3 regions of the Halobacillus sp. SY10 genome follow, and region 3 is predicted to be linked to each of the others. Evidence: riboswitches for the same ligand, from Rfam matches in the RefSeq annotation. Region 3 holds a riboswitch; each other region holds the start of a gene.
What was found. Region 3 has a riboswitch for S-adenosylmethionine ahead of metK (methionine adenosyltransferase). Riboswitches for the same ligand answer to the same signal wherever they lie in the genome.

Region 1: it holds a riboswitch for S-adenosylmethionine, as region 3 does, so the genes downstream of both, ACJA3J_RS11945 (methionine ABC transporter ATP-binding protein) here and metK (methionine adenosyltransferase) in region 3, are expected to answer to the same signal.
Region 2: it holds a riboswitch for S-adenosylmethionine, as region 3 does, so the genes downstream of both, msrA (peptide-methionine (S)-S-oxide reductase MsrA) here and metK (methionine adenosyltransferase) in region 3, are expected to answer to the same signal.

Annotation. Positions count from the first base shown of each region.
Region 1 is NZ_CP174345.1:2,338,283-2,343,520, forward strand. Features, by position in the region: gene ACJA3J_RS11930 (hypothetical protein) at 1-168, opposite strand, end outside; gene ACJA3J_RS11935 (MetQ/NlpA family ABC transporter substrate-binding protein) at 392-1,216, opposite strand; gene ACJA3J_RS11940 (methionine ABC transporter permease) at 1,239-1,901, opposite strand; gene ACJA3J_RS11945 (methionine ABC transporter ATP-binding protein) at 1,861-2,904, opposite strand; SAM riboswitch class I at 2,988-3,092, opposite strand; gene ACJA3J_RS11950 (iron-containing alcohol dehydrogenase family protein) at 3,236-4,309, shown strand; gene ACJA3J_RS11955 (NAD(FAD)-utilizing dehydrogenase) at 4,314-5,238, opposite strand, start outside.
Region 2 is NZ_CP174345.1:827,535-832,772, reverse strand. Features, by position in the region: gene ACJA3J_RS04180 (peroxiredoxin-like family protein) at 1-269, opposite strand, end outside; gene eutH (ethanolamine utilization protein EutH) at 293-1,411, opposite strand; gene ACJA3J_RS04170 (ion channel) at 1,556-1,960, shown strand; gene msrA (peptide-methionine (S)-S-oxide reductase MsrA) at 2,008-2,481, opposite strand; SAM riboswitch class I at 2,603-2,724, opposite strand; gene ACJA3J_RS04160 (AIM24 family protein) at 2,896-3,588, opposite strand; gene ACJA3J_RS04155 (DinB family protein) at 4,017-4,505, shown strand; gene ACJA3J_RS04150 (Na+/H+ antiporter NhaC family protein) at 4,555-5,238, opposite strand, start outside.
Region 3 is NZ_CP174345.1:3,159,821-3,165,058, reverse strand. Features, by position in the region: gene pckA (phosphoenolpyruvate carboxykinase (ATP)) at 1-1,189, opposite strand, end outside; SAM riboswitch class I at 2,139-2,249, shown strand; gene metK (methionine adenosyltransferase) at 2,533-3,729, shown strand; gene ACJA3J_RS16200 (gamma carbonic anhydrase family protein) at 3,796-4,311, opposite strand; gene ACJA3J_RS16195 (alpha/beta hydrolase) at 4,371-5,147, shown strand; gene ACJA3J_RS16190 (tetraprenyl-beta-curcumene synthase family protein) at 5,204-5,238, shown strand, end outside.

The DNA.
Region 1 (5,238 bases), 820 kb from region 3:
AGCGAAACCACCTTTTGAATTAAAGAACCACACGATGGTCATGACTACAACGCCAAGCAAAAAGGAATACTCAATAAATTCACCGCTAAAAAAAGAAGCGACTCCGTAATTGATCAGTACCATGACAAAGACAGTAACGATTGCCCAAATGATATTCTTTCCTATCATCATCCCCTCCAACTATGTATCTTATTGACTGCTTTATTTACTTTACGAAGGAAAAGACGGAAAGTTTCGAATATTTTCATAAAATCATTGAGGATAATAACCTATCAAAGAAGAAGAAAAGTCAAAACCATGAGTGCTTTACAGTGCCGTATTTTACGATTCATCCCGCCCTATTGAGAAATTACCATAAAAAAGGCTGACGAATGGACGTCAGCCTTCCTTTCTATTCTCTCATCCACTGTGGTTTCCCGAAACCTTTGAATTCTTCATCGATGATCTTTTCAAACTCCTCTGACTCCACAACTTCTTTAATATCTTTCACAAACTGTGCATCAAGATCTTCCGTTTTCACGGCTACACGGTTACGGTAATCATCAGGCATGTCTTCCAGAGCCAGTGCATTCAGGAGATCCATTCCCGCAGCCAATGCGTAGTTTCCTGGGACCATGGACAAATCTTCGCTATCGACTAGACGCGGCAGTTGTCCTGCTTCCACTTCGACAAACTGGATATCCTTTTTATTTTTCGTAATATCGTTCAATGATGCGCGTAATGGATCGACGCTGTCATCGACCTCAACAAGACCTTCATCCTCAAGCACAATCAATGCACGAGCAAGGTTTGTCGGATCGTTCGGTACGCCCATCGTGCTTCCTTCTTCAATACTTCCGATATCCTCGTATGTATTGGAATAGATTCCCATCGGGGCTGTTGGTACAATGATGACTTCAGATAGATCCAGGTTGTTTTCTTTCGCGAAAGACTCTAAATAAATTTTATGCTGAAAAAGGTTTGCATCCAAATCTCCGTTTGCAAGGGCTTTGTTGGGCTGGACATAATCAGTGAATTCCTTGTTCGTCACTTCGTATCCCTTTTCTTCTAATAGTGGAGCAATCGCTTTCGTGACCATATCACTGTAGGGTCCGGCAGTAGCACCGAAGCGAATCGTTTCTTTTCCAGAAGCATCTGCACTTTCTTCTTCTTCCCCGCATGCAGCGAGAAATGCGATCGATAATAAAGTGACGCCTAATAAAATGATTTTTTTCATGATGGTTCCTCCTAAATATGATTCAATTCTTTTTCACAGTTTTGGCAATATAATCGCCGGTGTATTGCACGATTTGGACGAGGACAATAAGCAGGATGACGGTCGTGAACATGACAAAGTTATCGTAGCGATAGTAACCATATCGAATCGCCAAGTCCCCGATTCCGCCTCCTCCGATAGCTCCTGCCATGGCGGAATATCCAATTAAACTGATAGCAGTTATAGTCAACCCGCTGATCAGCCCGGGTTTAATTTCAGGGAAAATGATATCCTTGATGATCAGCCAAGGGGAAGCTCCGCAGGCAATGGCTGCTTCAATCACCCCTTTGTCAATGTCCCGTGCAGACGATTCCACGATCCTTGCGTAAAAAGGGATGGCAGCAACCGAAAGCGCGACCGAAGCTGCTACAGGACCGGTCGTCGTCCCAATCAAGAAATTAGTAAAAGGGAATAAGAACACTAACAAAATAATGAACGGGACCGAACGAATTAAGTTCACCACGACGCCCACGATGCTTTTAATGGTGCGATTCTCGAGAAACAAATCCCGGTCCGTCACAAACAAGAGCAACCCGAGCGGAAGGCCTGCGATTAAAGCGACGACCAGTCCAATGCCTACCATGATCAGTGTTTCGATGAATGATTTATTCAGCTCTGGCCAGAGATTGATCAGCTGATCGATCATCTTGCAGCACCTCCACTTCTCCAAGCTTTTCTTTCAAATCTTGTATGGCACGGTGGACAACTTTTTGTTCTCCTGTCAATTCCATCACAAAGGTACCGAGAGCCTGGTCTTGAATGTAATCGATCTTCCCATGCAGAATATTGGCCCGTACGTTATACCCCTGTAAGAGATCTGACACAATCGATTCGTTGGCCGAGTCCCCTTTGAACGTCATATGTACGATGGTCCCTTTCCTTTCTGAAAGGATCTTTTCCGGGATACGGAAGTCAATCACCGTTTGGATGAAGCGTTTCGTCAATTCGTTTTCAGGAGCAGCGAAGATTTCATATGTAGAACCCTGCTCAACAATTTTTCCGTCTTCCATAACGGCGCAACGGTCGCAGATTTCCTTGACGACCTCCATCTCATGGGTGATCAGGACGATGGTAAGGCCGAGTTCACGATTGATCCTTTTCAACAAGTTCAAAATTGATTGCGTCGTATTCGGATCAAGTGCTGAGGTCGCTTCATCACACAAAAGCACCTTGGGATCATTGGCAAGCGCTCTCGCAATGCTCACCCTCTGCTTCTGCCCTCCACTCAACTGGGCCGGATATTGATCGGCTTTATCTGAGAGACCGACAAGCTCCAATAATTCCTGTGCCCTTCTTTTTCTTTCCTGGCGGTTGACGCCGGACGCCTTTAGAGCGAATGCCACATTTTCCAAAACGGTTTTCGCCATCGCGAGGTGAAAACCTTGAAAGATCATTCCGATTGATTGTCTGGCCTTCCTCAAGTCCCTGGAATTCAATGTCATGAGATCGATTCCATCGACCATGACCTTCCCTTCGGTCGGGCGTTCCAAAATGTTCATGCATCTTAAAAGGGTGCTCTTCCCAGCCCCGCTGTACCCGACGACTCCAAAAATTTCACCTTTTTTGATATCCAATGAGACGTCATCGACTCCGATCACGGTTTTCCCCTTGGATTGATAGACTTTGCTCAGTTGTTCCAATGAAATCATCGGCTTCCCCCCTGATTAAATAAGTTCCTACAAAAAAACTCCCGCCCTTTACGGGAGAGAGTTTCGCATGAAAGACTGCCAAACTCTTATCTCCCAGAATAGGACATTCTGAAGGATGTAGCACCACTCCATAAGGAAGGTTGCTGTGATATCTACGGGCCTTCTCCCTCCATCACTCTCGATAAGAATTTTCGTTTATGTTTTAACACTTTAACGTATGTATTAGGGTTTGTAAATAATTTTCTCAATTTTTTAAATTATATTTTTTCAACATTGACATTTAATTTTAAGGTATGGATAATAATGGGCATATCTTGAAAGGGGGATTGAGATGGAGTCTATAAATGTTCAAGGATCTCCGAATTTTTACAAGTGTGAACCCGGTATACTGAAAGAATTACCGGAACTTATCAAAGATGAGCCGTTCAAACATGGGACCATCATCCACGGAAAAGATTCATGGGCCATGGCCGAATCTTATATGCCAGAATTTCCGTTTAGCATCGGAACCATTTCGTATGACGGGGAATGCACCCATCAGGAAGTGGCAAGGATCAAGGAAAACGTCTCTCCTATTACGAACGTCTTGATCGGTGTCGGAGGCGGGAAAATTCTCGACCTCACTAAAGCGTGCGGCGAGGCGCTTGATCTTCCAGTCATCCTGATTCCTACACTCGTATCCAATTGTGCAGCCTGGACACCTTTGAGTGTGTTTTATGATGAAAATGGCAATTTCATTGAATATACGATCTACAAGAGAAGTACATACATGGTCATCGTCGACCCTGCCATGCTCGTTCATGCTCCCGTCGAATATCTCCGTGCGGGAATTGGAGATACGATTGCCAAATGGTATGAAGCCGATGTTCTGACGAGACATATAAAAGAAAAGCCTGTCCCTTTAGAAATGGCCCTTCACGCTGCAAAACTGTGTAGAGACATTCTATTCCAGGAGGGAAAAAATGCCGTGCACGGCAATGAAAAAGCTCAATGCACTACTGCATTCACACGTGTCGCTGAAACGATCATAATGGCAGGAGGTATGGTCGGAGGCTTTGGAGATGGTTACGGAAGAATATCCGGTGCCCACTCCATCCACAATGGGCTGACCAAAGTGCCAGGGGCTCATAAGTTTTTGCATGGAGAGAAAGTTGCTTACGGCATTCTCGTACAATTAGCACTCGAAGGAAAAACAGAACAAATAAAGCAGCTGATTCCTTTTTACAAATCCATGCGGCTGCCTTTATCACTCAAGGATCTGGATGCTGATTCACCGGAGGATATAGAGACAATTTCCTACTATTCCACACGGCCAAGTGAATCGATCCACCTTATGGGGATTCATGATCAAACGCAGGTGAGAGAAGCGATCCTAGCCGTTGAAAATAGCTTAGCCTCATTGTAAAAGGCTAAGCTATCATGCGGGCTAAATAAATTCCGCTCGCCGCCGCTTGAGACAGGGAGTGCGTTTCCCCGGAACAGTCCCCGATCAAGTACAAACCTGACAGCTCCGTCTCAAAATGCTCATCCGTGAAGATCTTCGCTTCATAAAATTTACTATCCACCCCATAAAGGATGGTATCCCGATCGATTTCCTCGCCAAGCAGCCCTTCCAACGCTTCAAAAAACTCAATCAGTGCCTCTATATAAAGGGACGGAACTTCTTTGCGGAGATCTCCCGCTTCTGCTTCAAGCGAGGGGTGAATAACGCCTTCGGAAAGATGGTCCGATGGTTTTCCCTCCACTAAATCTCCCAACTTTTGCGCCACAATCCTGCCCGTCCCTTGATTGATGCCGCCAATCACATGATGAGCTTCTGCCATGGCCTCTGTTTGATTTTTGAAGTACCGCGGAACGAAAAGGGTAAAATTCAAATTCTGACTCGGTTCTTCCTCGTTCTGATTCTGTCCATCCGGCATCACGAGGCCATGCTGATACTTGCGTATGATTCTTCCATGCGGATTCATGCAGTAAGTGGTAGCGGAGAAGCGGTCGGTTATGTAATGCAGTTTCGTTTCAAACGTTTCCTGAAGGATGGCATCAAGCTGATTGCCGCGCATCTCCACTCGTACCCCTAGATCCAATCGTGTCTCCCCCGCCTTCAACCCTAATTCTGCTAACATGGATTTCAGCCAGTCACTCCCACTCATGCCTGTAGCAAAGACGACCTTCCTGCTTTGGAACCGTCCGTGACTTGTATCGATCGAAAACAAACCTTCTTCTTTTGTGACTCTTGTGACATCTGCTTTGAAAGTGAAGGTCATCTGTTCATACATATCCTCGTACATGCTTTGAAAGATCCGACGCGCAAGCCTTATCCCCAAATGCCGCACT
Region 2 (5,238 bases), 2.0 Mb from region 3:
TCCATGTTGCAATAAGGACACCATCCTCCGCGATAAAAAGTAAGGACGACCGGTCCACTTTTTAATTGTTCATAAAGCTCGACCGTTTCCCCCTTCGCGTCAGGCAAGTTGAAGTTTGGCGCTTTCTCTCCTGCTGACAAACCTTCTCCATCATTTGAAGATTCAAGTTCATCAATCGCCTTCTTCATTTTTTCTTGTATTTCATCAGGAGTTGCTTTCTTGAATTTTTCAATGTAATCGTTATAATGCTTTCTCATTTCTGTCTTCATGAAAAAACTCCTTTTCAGCGGATTCACTTTTCATTATATAGGGGTGCGACACTCGAAGAAACTGATTTGCTCTCTCTCGTCATCCATAAGGCAAGACCAACGGCTAATACCCCAGCTGTTAATTTACCAACCAATACTGGGAAAATCATATCCCTTTCTACACTAGCCACGAACGCAAAATGGCTGCCGATGACAAACGCCCCGCTCACCGCAAAGGCAGCATTGACCGTTTTCCCTCGTTCATCCATATCTTTCATCGTCGCTAACATGGGTAAGTGATGTGCCGTAGAAGCGATCAGCCCTGTTAAGGACGTAGCATTCATGCCTAACCTTTCACTCAGTTGTCCTATCCATCTCTCTCCCCGCTGATTGATGAAAGCGACAAGAGGATAAGCACCAGCTAATGTAACGGTAATCCTTCCAACGATGATGATCCCTTCCGATAAAGGAGCCATCCCCGGCAGGACAACGAACCCTGTCAACGTTTCGATAATAATGAGAGCAAGACCTGTAATGATGATGATTTCAATGGTTTTTCCGAAATAAGAAAATAACCGGATCGTTATGTTCGTGAACAACCATAATCCCGCCCCGATACAGCCGGAGAGCAAGATAGCCGGCGTCAAATTACGTAACATCCACGCCGCTTCATATCCTGCCAGTGCACCACCGACAAAGCATCCGATCGGAACCGTAACTAAACCTGCTAAAATTCCCTTTGAAAAGAAAGGCCGATCTTCTTTTTTTACAATCGTAAGCGCAACAGGAATTGTAAAAACAAGCGTCGGTCCCATCATCGTACCGAGGAGTGCCCAGGAAAAAGTGGCCGCTTCCTCTTCCACAGCTAGAGATTCTGCCAAAGGGTAGGCACCCATATCAATAGCAAGCATCATGGATGCAAACATCGAAGGATCCGCCCCGAACCATAAAAACAACGGGCGGATGACAGGGGCCAGCCACTGGGACAGTACGGGTGCTAGGGATATGATCCCTACCATCGAAAGAGCAAGTGGTCCCATCATCATAAACGCTTCGTAAAAACGCCACCCGAGAGATAGCCGGTGATTAAGCACATAATAATCAAGGGCACCCAATACCATGAAAATACACATCACAATTAGAATCGCGTCATTAACCCACAAAAGCCCAGCCCCTTCCTTACATTTTTTAATCAATGTTTACGGGAACTTCTACACAGGGTAGGAGTTCTTCTATAATGGCTTGCTCGTCTTTACACAGTGGACGCTAACATAGCCATTCAATTTTTTTATAAAGGAGAAGAAGAAATGGTACAAGCTCTGTTCATCGTTGCGGTCATTTTCATTGCAGCGAATCTCGTGTACTTTTTCACGAATAAAACATACAGAAAAAGCTACTTCAGCACGGCACTTTTCTTTCAATTATTTTTTGTACTGACAGGTGTATTACTAGGGTTTACGGTCCTCTACTATTTGCTATCTTTAGATGGAGTCATTCTAGTTACTAGTTTATCATCCCGGGAACCTGTCGAACCAACCTTTTTGGACTTGCTTTACTTCAGTGGGGAAACCTTGTTGAGCGTAGGTTATGGTGACATGTTACCTGTGGGGATGGCTCGTTTCTTTGCCTTGCTTGAATCGGGAATCGGCATCCTTCTCCCTACAGCCTATTTCTTAAAAGCCATGGATGCATCCAGGCAAAAAGAAGATTAAGAAGGTTTACCTATATAAAAGGACCCTCGCGAAAGGGTCCTTTCTTATTATCCAATGGAGCATGCGGCAGATCCATGCTTTTGTAAATATTTCTGGTGATGCTCTTCTGCTTCATAAAAAGTTGTGGCCTCTTCTACTTCTGTAACGATCGGGCGTTTGAAAATCCCTTTACCTTCCCATTCTTTAATTTTTTCTTCAGCAATGTACTTCTGGCTTGCATCCGAATAAAAAATGACAGAACGGTATTGGTGACCAACGTCGATTCCCTGCTTGTTGCGGGAAGTCGGATCGTGAGCTTCAAAGAAGATATTTACAAGTTCTGCATAAGTGATTACGGTTGGATCGTAGTTCACTTTCACAGATTCCGCGTGTCCACTCTTGCCCGCTTTGACTTGTTCGTATGTCGGGTTATCCAGATGGCCGCCAATATAACCGACCTTCGTTTCTGTAACCCCTTCGAATTTTTCAAAAAACGCTTCTACTCCCCAAAAACATCCTGCACCGAAAATAGCTGTTGCCATTTAACATCTTTCCTTTCCCTTAACGCAACTTCTATCGAGAGCCTTGACGGTTATGGTGCTTACACGAAAAGACCCCTTTTCTTATCCAGTAAGAAAAGGGGTCGCTAATATCCGCACGATCCTCTCATCTCTTAGAATGTGAATACATTCTACAGGAATTGGCACCGTTCTCGTCAATCCGTAGATTGATTCGATGGTTGCCGGGCATCAAAGGGCCAGTCCCTCCGCCTCTCTGGATAAGAAGTTTCCGTTATTTATTTTTGTTAGTATCCATAGTACTACGTTTTTGTAACGAAGTAAAGGAAAACAGATTAAAAATTTCAAATGATTGTACATCGAGTTTTGTCTTTCTTGATTTCATTGTATTCAGAGCTTAACATGCTCATGCCTGTCTGTAAAAAAATCCGCTTCAGCTCAGTTCTGGCCTGTCGTGTAAACTTCTTCAAACGGCTGAACAATGACGAATCCATCGCCTTCAAACTCCATTTGAATGGACTCCCCGCTTCCGCGTCCAATCAACGTTTTGAAACTGATGTCTGTTCTGAAATTCGGCTCCAAGTGCCCTGACCAGGCCACAGTAGCATGCGGGTCAGTGATTACAGGTTCCCCTGGACGAACTAGCAGCGTCAATGGTTCATAGTGCGAAGTAATCGCGACGCGTCCACTTCCGCTGAGGGTTACATTGAATAAACCACCCGAAACCATCCCGGCCACTTTTTTCATCAGTTTTATATCCCAATCAATGCTCGGCTCAAATGCCAGAAGGTCGTTTCCATTCACTGTGATTGTTTCATTATCCAGGTCAAAAATAGTAATCTTCTTGCCCTGATCGGCAAGGTAAAGACGACCACGGCCAGTAGCCTTCATTAAAGAACTCCCTTCACCAGTCATCGCTTTTTTAAATAAACGACCGACGCCATGCTCAAGGATGCCCTCTCTTTCAAATTTGATGTTCCCATTATAGGAAATCATCGCGCCTGCTTTAGCCCATACTTGATCGAGTAGATTCACCTCAAGGATTCTCGGGGTCTCCAGCTCAAAGTAATCATTCTCGGATTCATCCTGCTTCGTTTTTCTAATAAATTCATCAATGGAGTAGTCACTCATCATCTGTTCCTCCTTAGCGTATTCTATGATTATTTATGCTTTCTCATTGCTTCTATACCACGATGGATCAAAATCGAGGCCTAAAGTTTTCGGATCTTAGTGGCTATGATTTTAATGAGCCTTCGTCATTTATTATTCAATAAAGACGGACAAATCCCTACTGTAAATAAGGATTTTTATTCTCCCTCCAAATGCTTGTCAAACCAATCCAACACCTCAGACGCATACTCTTTGAAATGCAGCCTTAGTCCGTGGCCTCCGCACAATTGGAATAATCTGTATGACCCGGTCATGAAAAATCTTCCTTTTCCTAACTTTACATACGGAAGGGCGTGTGAAAGGTTTCATTTTTGGAGGTGCTAGGGAAAGAAACTTCTATAAGAGTTGTGATAGACTCGATGTAACTTCACTTGAAAGGGAGAATCTGTATGTATGGCTTAGATGAAAAAAGAAATGAACTGCTCCATTTTGTTGAAGAAGTTTCAGAGCAAGAAGCATCCGTCAAGCCTGAAGAAGATCGTTGGTCCATCCTTGAAGTTTTAGAACATTTATACTTAATGGAACAATTAATCGTTTATCAGATTAATCAGGCTCTCAAGCAAGGTGACACACAACAAGCGACAGAAAAACCGATCCATAAGACGACCAACCGCGATTATAAAGTCGAGGCACCAGAGGCCGTTCGCCCGAAAGGCGAGTTCAATACATTGGATGAAGCGAAAGAAGGTTTGAAAAAAACGCGTGAAGCGACGTTATTCCTTATTCACAATAAGGATGAAGAAACTTTGCAAAACCGCGTATTCCCTCACCCCTCTTTTGGAGATATGAACTTGGAACAATGGGTAGAGTTTATCGGTTGGCACGAACTACGCCACCTGGATCAAATGAAAGAAGTAAAAGCCCATATTCATGCGTAATACAAAAATAACCCCCTGAGTTTATAACTCAGGGGGTTACTCATACGACTTATTTTTTAAAATCTTCTGGTTTTACTTCCTCACCATTTTTACCGGTGTAACGAAGCCCCCAGCCTGTCCATGCCGCAATAAACATAACGATCAATAGCAACCAGCCCTGAAAGACGAAGGGAAAGACTTCTCCAGGGCCAACGACAGGTAAGAAGTCGTATTGATCCGCTGCCCCCTGGACCGTAGCCCATGCGAGCAAAACTCCACCACTCCATGGAAAAATGTAGCCAAGTGAAGAGGTGACCGTATCCAGGAAGTTGGCTCTTCGATACGGGTGAATGTTCATTTCTGTTCCTAATTTACGAACAAACGGCGCAGCAGCAATCTCAGCCGCTGTATTAATCGTAATAAATACATTCAAGAAAGCAACGATTCCGAAAATGGAAAGTTCAGCTCGGCGCACCACATTATTGATCAACTTCAAGAAGAAGTTTTTGATGACATCCATGGTACCTGCAACATCCAACAGGTAAGCGGCTGCCAAGATGAATAAAATTAAGATCGCCATATTGAAATAGCCACTGATACCATCGATCAATGCCCCTTCAATGACGGCTTCACCGGCATCGTTTTTATGGATATGCAGGACATCTTTCAAGGAATGACCGGTAAGAAAGATGAACACGGCAGCTGCCAGGATGCCGTATGATAGCGACGTCAAAAGATGATGACCGCTTAAGGC
Region 3 (5,238 bases):
GTGAACCGAAGCAGGCAGAAAAAGTAGCTTGTGGTTCTGTGATTCCTCGTTCAGTTCCTGCTAGTTTACTCGTATATCCACTCAAGAAATGGTACATCGCCTGCTCTTTTGTCAATTTACTGATCGGTGGAAGGACACCTGTTGCGTCAGCCGTTAAAAAGATGATGGCATTCGGATGACCGGCAATACTTGGTTGTACAGTGTTGTCGATATGCTCTAATGGATAAGCCGCTCGTGTATTCTCAGTGAGACTTGTGTCATTGTAGTCGGGCTGGTGGGTTTGTGGGTCCAACACGACGTTTTCCAGGACTGAGCCGAAGTGGATGGCGTCAAAGATTTGGGGTTCTTTTTCTTGTGAAAGATTGATACATTTTGCGTAACACCCACCCTCAATATTAAAAATCCCGTAGTTTGACCATGCATGTTCATCATCACCAATCAACCTACGTTGTGGATCTGCTGACAATGTCGTCTTCCCTGTACCTGAAAGGCCGAAGAATAAAGCCACATCTCCTTCTTTACCTACGTTCGCTGAGCAGTGCATAGGGAGAACGTTCTTCTCAGGAAGGATATAGTTCATGACTGAAAAGATGGACTTTTTAATTTCTCCTGCATATTCCGTGCCGCCGATTAAAACGATACGGTGTTTAAAAGAAATCATGATGAAAGCTTCTGAGTTTGTTCCATCGATTTGCGGATCAGCTTTGAAGGTTGGGGCTGATACGACAGTAAACTCCGCCTCATGATCTTCTATCTCTAGTTCATCCGGTCGAATGAACATTTGTTGTGCGAACAAGTTGTGCCAGGCGAACTCTGTAAGTACTTGAAGAGGAAGGCGCTGCTTTTCATCTGCTCCAGCATAGCCTTTAAAGACAAACAGTTCATTCCGTTCTTTTAAATAATCCAGTACTTTATGATAGAGTTTTACAAACGTTTGATCATCTATGGGCTGGTTGACAGCTCCCCAGTGGACTTTATCTCGTGTTACATCATCCTGGACGATGAATTTATCTTTCGGAGATCTACCAGTATAAGTACCCGTCGTTGCCTGGATGGCCCCTTTTTCTGTCAGGGTACCTTCATTACGGTATAAAATCTTTTCCACTAAGTGTGGAACAGATAGCTGATGGTGGACATATTCTTGGGCAAGTAAAAGATTCAGTTCAGACATTTGATTAATGGTACTCATATGTGTCGACCCGCCTTTGCAATTAATTATGATCAACCTAATGTGAGATTAGTATAACACATTGAATTCTTTAGTCCATACTATACGTGAAAAAGCTTACATTTTATTTATTCAGAAAAATTACACTTCAAACATCCTCTTTTGTTCAACAATCTGGCAGAATTCTTGAAGACTCAGTTTCGAGACTTGTGTTGCGTGGATAGGGACTGCGTCCTGTGGGGTCTCACCATGCACTTTCTTCCTCTTCAATATCCGGTTCCGGCGCCTAGCGGCTAGTGAGACTTCCCTCGCTTCTGTACGATAAGTCAACATCGAATCACTCCGTTCTTCGTGTTTCCTTTATCTCCGCCAGCTCAGTCCAGTCCATACGCCGCTGATCGAGGCGCCTGCACACTTAAGGTAGGAGTCTCCCCATTCCCCTCCGCCATGTAAGTGCCTCGAAACCACTTCTCGGAAACTCTGATTGTATGCTGAAGTGAATCGGATAATATAACCTATCTCCAGTGGTCACTTCGAACATGAGAGGTTGATGTAGAGCTATTCTTCCTTCTAACAGTGGGGTAGTGGAAGACAGTCCTTCTTGATGAAAGGGTTCGTTTCTCACTTGGTTGGGAAGCTGCGAGACTCCCGTGGGAGAAAGGAGATCGGCGAGATCCCGCAGGACGTAGTCCGAGGAAGCTCGCCACTCCTCCACAGGAAAGCGAGTAGCTTCCCAGCCACCCCTGACGTCCCACCCGGCAACGAACCAAAGAAACATCTCGAAACTGAGTCTTCCATAATCGGGAGCTTATATGGAATAGCGAGTTTTGTTCTTTTATTAAAAAAAGTGTTCTAATAATATATGTGTATTTCTTTCAAACGTTTACTGGGTTAGGAATAGGTTTTGAAAGAGGTGGAATTCAATTGACATTAAATAAGGTTTTCGATACGATAACGGAGAACGGATACTCTCTTATCCAGAGTTGGTGGAGGGACAGGCCCTTTGAAACCCAGCAACCGTCATGGACATGACACGGTGCTAACCTGAAGCAAGGAGGACATGCTCCTTGGACGATAAGAGCGAAAGGAAGCAGCCCCTTTCCTCGAATAGGAAAGGTTTTTTCTTTTTATAAGGCTTTTTTCCAAACAGGGGGATGAGAACGATCCATCATCTCAATAAGAACAGAGCCTTTAATGAAGAAATATATTCGAACAGGATAACCTGTAGATATTCCTATGTAAATGCTCCATTGGTTGTGAAAAGAGGCAACAAGAACATATATGAAACTTATAAAAGTTTCTACACATACTGGTAAAGAGTTCCGTCTAATACTTTGTACTTACAGAAGGAGGAGTTTTTAAGAATGCCTGCAAACCGCCGGTTATTCACATCAGAATCTGTTACCGAGGGACATCCGGACAAAATTTGTGACCAGATTTCTGATGCGATTTTAGATGAAATTTTAAAAAACGACCCCAACGCGAGGGTTGCATGTGAGACAACAGTGACAACGGGACTTGTATTAGTTTCTGGTGAGATTAGTACAAATACTTATGTGGATATTCCATCCATCGTCCGTCAGACGATTAAAGATATCGGTTATACTCGTGCGAAGTACGGGTTTGATGCAGATACATGTGCGGTCCTGACAGCGATTGATGAACAATCTCCTGATATCGCAGGGGGCGTGGACGTTGCTCTTGAATCCCGTGAAGGGAAAATGAGTGATGATGAAATTGAATCGATTGGTGCAGGAGACCAGGGATTGATGTTTGGTTTTGCTAATAATGAAACCAAAGAATTGATGCCTCTGCCAATCTCCTTAGCTCATAAACTCTCTAAACGTCTATCTGATGTTAGAAATGATGGCACGCTCGATTATCTTCGTCCAGATGGAAAAACACAAGTGACAGTAGAGTACGACGAGAACGATCAACCTGTCCGCGTGGATACAATCGTTATTTCTACCCAGCATGCGGAAGAAGTGACGCTGCAACAAATCCAGGCAGATTTGAAAAAATATGTGATCGAGCCGATTGTGCCTGAAGGATATATTGATGAACAAACGAAATATTTTATTAACCCGACCGGACGCTTCGTCATTGGAGGTCCACAAGGTGACGCCGGGCTAACCGGAAGAAAGATCATCGTGGACACGTATGGTGGCTATGCTCGTCATGGCGGGGGAGCTTTCAGTGGTAAGGACGCCACGAAAGTGGACCGTTCTGCTGCTTATGCTGCTCGGTATGTTGCGAAAAATATCGTAGCTGCTGGACTGGCGGATTCAGTAGAAGTTCAGCTTGCTTATGCCATCGGTGTGGCGCAGCCTGTTTCTATTGCCATTAATACAAATGGAACAGGTACTGTTTCTGAGGAGCAGTTAGTAGAAGCTGTACGTGAACTATTCGACTTACGTCCAGCCGGCATCATCAAGATGTTAGATCTGCGCCGTCCTATTTATCGCCAAACGGCTGCTTATGGTCATTTTGGACGTACAGATGTGGAGTTCCCTTGGGAGCGCACAGATAAAGCGGAAGAATTGAAGGCACGCTGTCAATAAAGAAAAAACCGTTCCAAACTTTGGTTTGGAACGGTTTTTTAGCTTTAAAATGAACGGTTTGTAAACTCATGATCCTCGTATTTCTTTATAATATTGCCCTTTTTCTACATAACTCTTTCTTATCCGGTTCAGTTCTTTTATGTCTTCTTCATTCAGTTCTCTTATGACTTTGGCCGGACGACCGAAAGCGAGAGTATTTGGTGGAATCACTTTCCCAGGGGGGACAAGGCTCCCGGCTCCGATAAAAGCTTGTTCTCCAATAACAGCGCCATCCAAAATAAGAGATCCCATGCCGATCAGAGCGTTTTCTTTTATATGGGCAGAATGGAGAGTGACTTGATGGCCGACGGTTACCCCATCTTCAATGATTAAAGGCTTGTCTGGACTCTGGTGTAAGAGGCTTAAATCTTGAATATTCGTGTTCTTACCAATATGTACGGGAGCAACATCTCCTCTAATCACGGTCTTAAACCAAACACTGGCCTTTTCTTGAATGGTTACATCCCCAGTAATCACCGCATCTTCTGCAACATAGGCGCTCGGGTGAATGTCAGGTACCTTTCCTTTATATTCGCAAATCATGAAAAACCCCCTTATACTATTACTATTGATAGTATAGCAGAAGAAAAGAGGGAGATGCTGTGAAGAAAGTAGAATCAGTCAATGATCGTGCTACGGTTGTGCTCGTTCATGGAGCCTTTGAACATTCAGGGCGGTATCATGAACTGGTCGACCAACTACAAAAGGATGGGTACTCTGTTATTTACGGCGATCTGCCAGGTCAGGGGCGTTCTTCAGGAAAGAGTGGACACATCCGTTCTTTTCAGGATTATGTCAATACCATTATGATGTGGATCCAACAGGCGGACCCCGATAAGAAAATATTTTTAATGGGTCATAGTATGGGAGGCCTTGCGGTTGTGAGGACGATGGAGATCGCTCAACCAAAGGTGGATGGCGTCATTCTCTCTTCTCCTGCACTGGGACTTCTGAAAAAAGCGAGTCTCCCCTTGGAAATCGTGTCGTATATTTTAAACACTTTTTTTCCGTCATTAAGAATCAAGGCTCCTCAAGATCCCGAATATATCACACGTAATAAGGACAAAATTATAGAGTTTCAACAAGATCCTTTGATTATTGATAAAGTCTCTGTTCGCTGGTATCGTGAATTTCAAAAAGCGACGAGAGAAGCGTTCTCTGATATTCAACGCTTTCCTGATATCCCATTATTACTAATGCAGGCTGAAGCGGATTATATGGTGAGAATAGAGAAGACAGCTGAATGGTTTGACCGAGTTCAAATTAAAGAAAAAAGATATAAACAATGGCCGGGTCTTTATCATGAAATTTATAATGAGCCGGAATGGAAAGATGTCTATCAACATACGCATTCCTTTTTAGAGGATCATCTAAAGTAAACGGGCAAGGAGGATTTCTTTTGACACATGCAGTCCCAGGCAACGCCATTCTTTTGATGTACAGAGTGTATCGAAATGTTTTTCCTGCTGT